DNA from 3 places in the Fulvivirga ligni genome. Region 2 is predicted to be linked to each of the others. Evidence: riboswitches for the same ligand, from Rfam matches in the RefSeq annotation. Region 2 holds a riboswitch; each other region holds the start of a gene.
What was found. A riboswitch is a leader RNA that binds a small molecule or an ion and turns the genes downstream of it on or off. The one in region 2 is predicted to bind cobalamin.
Positions count from the first base shown of each region.

Region 1: it holds a riboswitch for cobalamin, as region 2 does, so the genes downstream of both, metE (5-methyltetrahydropteroyltriglutamate--homocysteine S-methyltransferase) here and LVD16_RS12535 (bifunctional adenosylcobinamide kinase/adenosylcobinamide-phosphate guanylyltransferase) in region 2, are expected to answer to the same signal.
Region 3: it holds a riboswitch for cobalamin, as region 2 does, so the genes downstream of both, LVD16_RS00565 (TonB-dependent receptor) here and LVD16_RS12535 (bifunctional adenosylcobinamide kinase/adenosylcobinamide-phosphate guanylyltransferase) in region 2, are expected to answer to the same signal.

Region 1 covers NZ_CP089979.1:5,291,058-5,293,322, reverse strand. Annotated here, with positions in the region: gene LVD16_RS22345 (mechanosensitive ion channel family protein) at 1-978, shown strand, start outside; cobalamin riboswitch at 1,044-1,232, shown strand; gene metE (5-methyltetrahydropteroyltriglutamate--homocysteine S-methyltransferase) at 1,409-2,265, shown strand, end outside.
Region 2 covers NZ_CP089979.1:2,926,000-2,928,264, reverse strand. Annotated here, with positions in the region: gene cobT (nicotinate-nucleotide--dimethylbenzimidazole phosphoribosyltransferase) at 1-368, opposite strand, end outside; gene LVD16_RS12535 (bifunctional adenosylcobinamide kinase/adenosylcobinamide-phosphate guanylyltransferase) at 370-873, opposite strand; cobalamin riboswitch at 1,016-1,200, opposite strand; gene LVD16_RS12530 (DUF2255 family protein) at 1,309-1,686, opposite strand; gene LVD16_RS12525 (tautomerase family protein) at 1,762-1,989, opposite strand; gene LVD16_RS12520 ((R)-mandelonitrile lyase) at 2,054-2,265, opposite strand, start outside.
Region 3 covers NZ_CP089979.1:113,626-115,890, forward strand. Annotated here, with positions in the region: gene LVD16_RS00565 (TonB-dependent receptor) at 1-783, opposite strand, end outside; cobalamin riboswitch at 913-1,122, opposite strand; gene LVD16_RS00570 (ABC transporter substrate-binding protein) at 1,219-2,265, shown strand, end outside.

The DNA of each region.
Region 1 (2,265 bases), 2.4 Mb from region 2:
ATTTCTGTCATTGTAAGACAGCAATTTAGCTACGTTACGGTGATTGTGTTTTGGGCTGCGGTACTACTATTGGTATGGAGAATTGCTGACTTTATCACCCGTTTTAGTGAAGATAGAATGAGTCTGAGGGGGAATCTGGCAGCGGTAAGTGCTATTATGTTCTTAAGAAGAGCATTCTATATTGCCATAATTATTACAGGTATCATACTCACGCTTAGTACTTTAGGGTTTGATATCACCACATGGTTGGCAGCGTTAGGCATTGGAGGTATAGCCATAGCCTTGGGAGCTCAAAAAACGGTGGAAAATTTCGTAGGTAGTGTCACCCTCGTTCTGGACAGACCAATAAGAGTAGGAGACTTCTGTAAGGTGTCCGATACTACAGGTACCGTGGAGCAGATTGGCATGCGCTCTACAAAGATCAGAACGCTTGATAGAACTATTGTCACTATTCCTAATGGTGAGTTTTCATCATTAAAAATTGAAAATTACACCCAGCGAGATATGTTTTGGTTTCACCCTGTACTTTCTATGAGGTATGAAACTACACCCGATCAGATGCGATACCTGTTGGTGGAAATTAGAAAATTGCTTTACGCTCATTCCAGAGTAGAGCCAGATCCTGCCAGAATCAGATTTACCGGATTTGGAGCCGATTCATTGCCGCTTGAAATTTTTGCTTATGTGAAAGCAGTTGATTTCAATGAATTCCTGGGAATTAAGGAGGATTTGTTGCTCCGTATTATGGATATTGTTGAGGAGAGTGGTACTGGATTTGCCTTCCCGTCACAGACAATCTATATGGCTAAGGATGAGGGTGTTTCACCTGAAAAAGCAGAGAAAATTAAAGCCAAAGTGGATGAATGGCGCAAGCAGGGGATCATGGAAATACCTGCATTTGATCCGGAAACCATTGACGCTTTAAAGGGAAGCATAGAGTTTCCTCCGGAAGGCTCTAGCCAGAGAGAAAAAGAGTAATAACTCAGCGAGGTGCTAATTAGAAAAGAAATATTTACATTTACACCAGTAAAGTTCTTTACGTAATTTCATCAAACGGAAAAGGTTGCACTTAACGTGGATTAATAGGGAATCTGGTGAGAACCCAGAGCTGTCGCGCAACTGTATTTAACCTAAAGGTTTTTATCCTTGTGTTCCACTGTTCTGAATTTAGAATGGGAAGGACGATAAAAGCTGTTATAAGTCAGGAGACCTGCCTGTTCCGCTATGACTTTGCTTTCGCGATCTGAAGCTCTATGTCAGGTATGATGCTATGGTTATTGTACAGGCAAAGTGCGTCTTTTTCAATGATCTATAGCTTCTCACTTCTCATATATCCTCAGTCCTAAAAGCAAGGACGAAATTCTGCAAACGAACTTTTAGAAATCATTTTTTACTAAAAGTTATCACAATGCAAACACACATTCTTGGTTACCCGCGTATTGGTAGCCAGCGTGAACTGAAAAAGGCCTCTGAAAATTATTGGGCCGACAAAATTACCTTAAAAGAGCTGCTGGAAACGGCTGCTAGTATAAGAAAAGGTAATTGGGAGCTCCAGCGTGCAGCTGGAATAAACCTCATTCCTTCTAATGATTTTTCTTTCTATGATCAGGTACTAGACATGACCATGGTGGTAAATGCCATACCTGAAAGATATCATGACGTAATTCTAAAAGAAGGTAAAACTGAACTTGACCTCTACTTTGCCATGGCCAGAGGCTACCAGAAAAATGGCCTGGATATCACAGCCATGGAAATGACCAAATGGTTCGATACCAATTACCATTACATAGTTCCGGAATTCACTAAAAATCAGAAGTTTAAGCTGTTTTCTTCGAAGATTATTGATGAGTTTAAAGAGGCAAAAAGAGAAGGGATAATCACCAAACCGGTGATCATAGGGCCTGTTTCTTTCCTGCTATTGGGAAAAGAAAAAGGAGAGGATTTTAACAGGCTTGATTTAATAGATAGTCTATTGCCCGTTTATCTGGAGTTATTAACTCAATTAGTAGCGCAAGGTGCCGAATGGATTCAGTTTGACGAACCATATTTGGCTTTGGATATCGATGAGCAGGCTAAGGCAACCTATGCAAAAGTTTACAAGGCCATCCATCAGCACTTTCCTAAGTTAAACACCTTGGTAGCCACTTACTTTGAAGGCTTAAGGAGCAATGTAGACCTAGCAGTGTCGTTGCCGGTAAAAGCGCTTCATATCGATTTGGTAAGAGCACCAGAGCAATTAATCTCTGTATTGCATAAAGCACCTAT
Region 2 (2,265 bases):
AAGGATCTATCAAAGCTATGATTAACTCCAGCATCAACTATCTGAACATTCATACCTGCAGATCTGGCAAGCACATTAATTGCCGCTCCGCCTTGCAGAAAATTCATCACCATTTGATATGTAACTTCTTGTGGGTAAGGATTTACTACTCCAGATTTCGCAATACCATGATCACCGGCAAAAACTACTACTGTCGGTTTCTTTAACGATGGACTCAAATTCCGTTGTATTCGAGCCACCCTAAATGCAATTTCCTCAATAACACCAAGAGCCCCCACTGGCTTAGTCTTCTGATTAATCTTACTCCAGATAGCCTCGTCTAAATCCTGAGGTACTGGTTCGATAGCCCAATTGCTCTTGTTTATCATGTTACTTAAGTTTTAACGGCAGGCCTGACACCATAAAAACGGCCTCATCTGCCTTATTTGCTATAAATTGATTCATCCAGCCTTGTAACTCGGTGAATTTACGTCCTACCTCTGTTTGCGCATGTATACCCATACCTATTTCATTAGAAATGATAATTAGTGTACAATCTTGCTCAAACAGTTGTTTCAATTCTGCTTTACCACTTTCTAAACAGGCCTCAACATCGTACTTAAGATCTGAATACCAATTAGTTAACCATAGAGTAACACAGTCCACCACCACCACTTTCTCATGAAGATCAATAGCACCAATATGCTTTTCTTCCTCAATATTTTCCCATCGTTCATCACGATCACTTTGGTGCCTCTTTACCCTCTTTTCAAAATCAGCATCCCAATTACGGGAGGTAGCAAGATAAACAGGATTATCTGAAAGGCTTAAAGCCAGATTCTGCGCATAGCTACTCTTGCCAGAGCGCTCTCCACCAGATATATAATAGATCATTTTTAATCAATTCATGATTTATCAATAAATGCTCTGTGGAATGGCTTATTTGAATAAATATGAACATAAGGCCTTGCGCATTATTAAAAGGCGCAACGCTAACGATTGATGTAATTCATATCTGACCTTTCCACCGAAAGTCTTTATACATTATGCGAAGGGCAGGTTTTCTGGCTTACTCCACTACTCTCCGCCTTCCCATTAAATATAACAGTGACTTGTTTGAAAGTAGCCTTTAAGAGCATACAGCTACGGGGATAGCTCCGGACTCACACCGGATTCCCTTTTAATTTCCCATAAAGGAAAACCATTGCATGGCGCAATGATATTGATTTAAACTTTGGAAATGCTATGATTCCAGAATAATTAAAAAGAAAGGTCTAAAGACCTGTTTATCCAGGTGATTGAATAATCCTAGATGGGTGTCAACAATAATTATATTACTTCTATAGTAGCTGCCTTTGCCCTACTACTCATCATAGAATTCAGATATGAACTATTATGATATTTCTCTCGGTAAGCCTGATCAATTTTATCATTCAACTCATCGTCTTTAACAGACTGAAACCGCACATTTTTTTCTAGGCCAGCACCTGTAATCTTACCTGCTTTTTGAGCTAAGGCCGATTGATACCATCTACCGGATACACCACTATACGCTCTTACAAACAACCTATTTTCAACACTCACAGACCAAATCCAGGTGAGAGTACCGTAAGTTTCACCATCTGAGTAATAAGGGGCAATTTTAAAATCATCTTTAGAAGCAACCTCCCTAATCTCTTCTACATTTAAGCCTTGTATATTATTCATTAATAAAAGATTTAAAACTCACAGGCATTCATAAATCATGAATGCCTGTGAGCATATTTATGACCAAAACTGGCATCACATTTCGTTTCCCGGATATTTATATAGCAAATTCTTATTTCCCAGAATCTGTTTAGGATAAACATCACCCTTCCACTGATCCAAGGTAAAATCTTCAATAGAGACTGAGAATGACTCCTCACCATAATGAAGTATCTCCATAGCGGTTTTCACCAAAGCATCAGATAGTTCTTTCTTCTGTTCTTCGGTTTTCCCTTCCAATAATTTTATCTGTAAATGAGGCATTATATTATGACTTATACTGCTCATCAGTCACCTTTTCCATCCAGGTAACTACCTCTCCATCAACTTATTCCTGAATAGCTATGTGACTCATCGCCTTACCAGCTGAGGCTCCATGCCAGTGCTTTTCATTAGGTGGAAACCACACGATATCACCTGGCTTTATCTCTTCAATTGGACCACCTTCTCGCTGTACTAAACCTACTCCTGACTGCACAATTAAAGTTTGCCCGGCAGGGTGCGTATGCCAGGCCGTTCTTGCACCAGGTTCAAAAGTGA
Region 3 (2,265 bases), 2.8 Mb from region 2:
CGCTCTATGAAATTCATCTTGCTGATTTTCAACGGCTTCTCCACCCGCAGAAGCTGGCCTAGGTAGGTTAACATTGTTAAACTGATACCAATATTTTGCGGAAATCCTTTGATTATCCTTGATCTGATAACGCCACTCCGCCAATACACCATGCTGATCAATTTCTGAATTCTCCTGTGTTTCTTCTTTATTGGAAAAGCGATTAAAATATTGAAAATCATTATCCGAGTGATGCAAAAAGCCCTTTACACTTACCTCGCTTTTCCCTGATCCGTAGGAGACGTTCAACCCAGTATAACTTTTACCAAAGCTTCCTGTCTGCTGAAATAACCCGGCACCAAAACCATGAGAAATATTGGAGTTGCTACTCATATGGATGGCGCCACCCAGCGCTCCAGACCCCATGGTGGTGCCTGCAGCTCCGTACTGAATAGATAGATTACTGATAAACGAAACGGGAACAAGGGTAAGATCTAAAGATCCGTTCATAGGGCTTTGTAAATTTAAGCCCTCCCAAATAACTGCGGTATGGCTACTTCCTGTTCCTCGCAATGACGGTGTAGAAAGGCCGCTAATTCCGTAAGAGCGAACATTTACCCCGCCTGTTTTCATAAGCAATTCGGCAGCACTACCACCTTGCAGACCATTGATATATTCCGGGCTTACAGCATCTATTTTCTCACCCGTCTGGAAATCTTCAATTCTTTTATCCTGTATTTCAATACCATGGAGCTGCTTTACCGCCAGGCTATCCTGGGCATAGAGCAAACTCATGCTTGTCATAAAAAAAAGGATACAACTAAAGAGTGTCTTCATAAACCATTATTCATGAAGCTTTTTAAATACGGAACAGGAAGGTGCACCAGAAAATGTAATGGGTCATCTGCCTGAAGCCATAACTCCCGAAAGCTTCTTAGTAAAAGAATGATGGCAGGTCTCCTGGCTTGCTCTTCATCATCGGCCTTCCCATCTATTTCTAGACAGTGGCTCTTGAATTGAATGATGAATTCTACGAGCTTACAGTTGCGGGGACAGCTCCGGATTTTTCTCAGAATCACCGGATTCCCTTTTAATTGCTACACCTTCAGAAAGAGGTAACAAACCACAATTCACTGCAAAGGTAGCTAAAGATTTATTTAAACCAACATACTGCTAACAGTTGCACATTAAATTCATAAAAATGTATGTTTGCCATGATCAACCCATGCTTATTTAACTATGAATCGCTTTATTGCCCTATTTCTGACACTCTGCTTTGCCCTTGTTTCTTGCGAGCAGAAACCTCAAAACAACAGCTCTGAAAACCTTGAAATAGCAGAAAAACAGGAAATATTGATAGAAGATGCAGTCAATTTTTCTATGTGGAAACAAGGCAATAATACCTACATTGAAGTACCCCAATCATACAAAGGTGCACCAACCTCCACCAAATATTTATTGGTGCCGAAAACAGATACTGTTCCAGATCATGATGAAGATATCATTATCATAAGAACTCCGGTAGAAAGAATGGTTTGCACGGCTACGGTTCACCTGCCAGCTATTGAAATGCTGAATGAGATAGACGCATTAGTAGGTTTTCCCAGCACAAAATTCATATCCTCTGAAAAGATTAACCAACGGGTAAAGTCAGGCAACATTCAGGAGCTGGGAATGGATAGCAAGCTGAACATGGAAACTTTAACTTCGCTGGAGCCGGAAGCTGTTTTTGGTTATACGTTGAATGGTAATTCTCAAGATTTGGAGCAGGTAAACAGGCTAGGAATACCTGTAATTTTGCAAGCGGCTTATTTAGAAAAAACGCCTCTGGGCCGCGCTGAATGGGTAAAATTTATTGGGGCATTTTTCAACAAACAAGAGCTAGCTGAGCAAAAATATAAAGAGATTAAATCAGCCTATTTAGCCGTAAAAGAAAAGGTAAAAACCACAGAAAATAAACCGACAGCCTTTACAGGTGTTGTTTATAACGATGTATGGTATGTACCTGGTGGTGAAAGCTGGCCAGCAAAACTTCTAGACGAGGCCGGAGTCAACTACTTATGGGCTAATGACAGCAGCTCAGGCAGCATGTCTATGGCCTTTGAAGCGGTTTATGACAAGGCCGCAGAAGCAGATAAGTGGATTGGAGCAGCTCAGTATAAAAGCCTTCAAGAGCTTTTACAGTCCAACGAAAGATATGCTCAGTTTAAGGCCTTCAAGGAAGGTGAAGTATATGCCTATATCAAACGCATTAACGAAAACGGCGGCAATGATTACTTTGAGGCT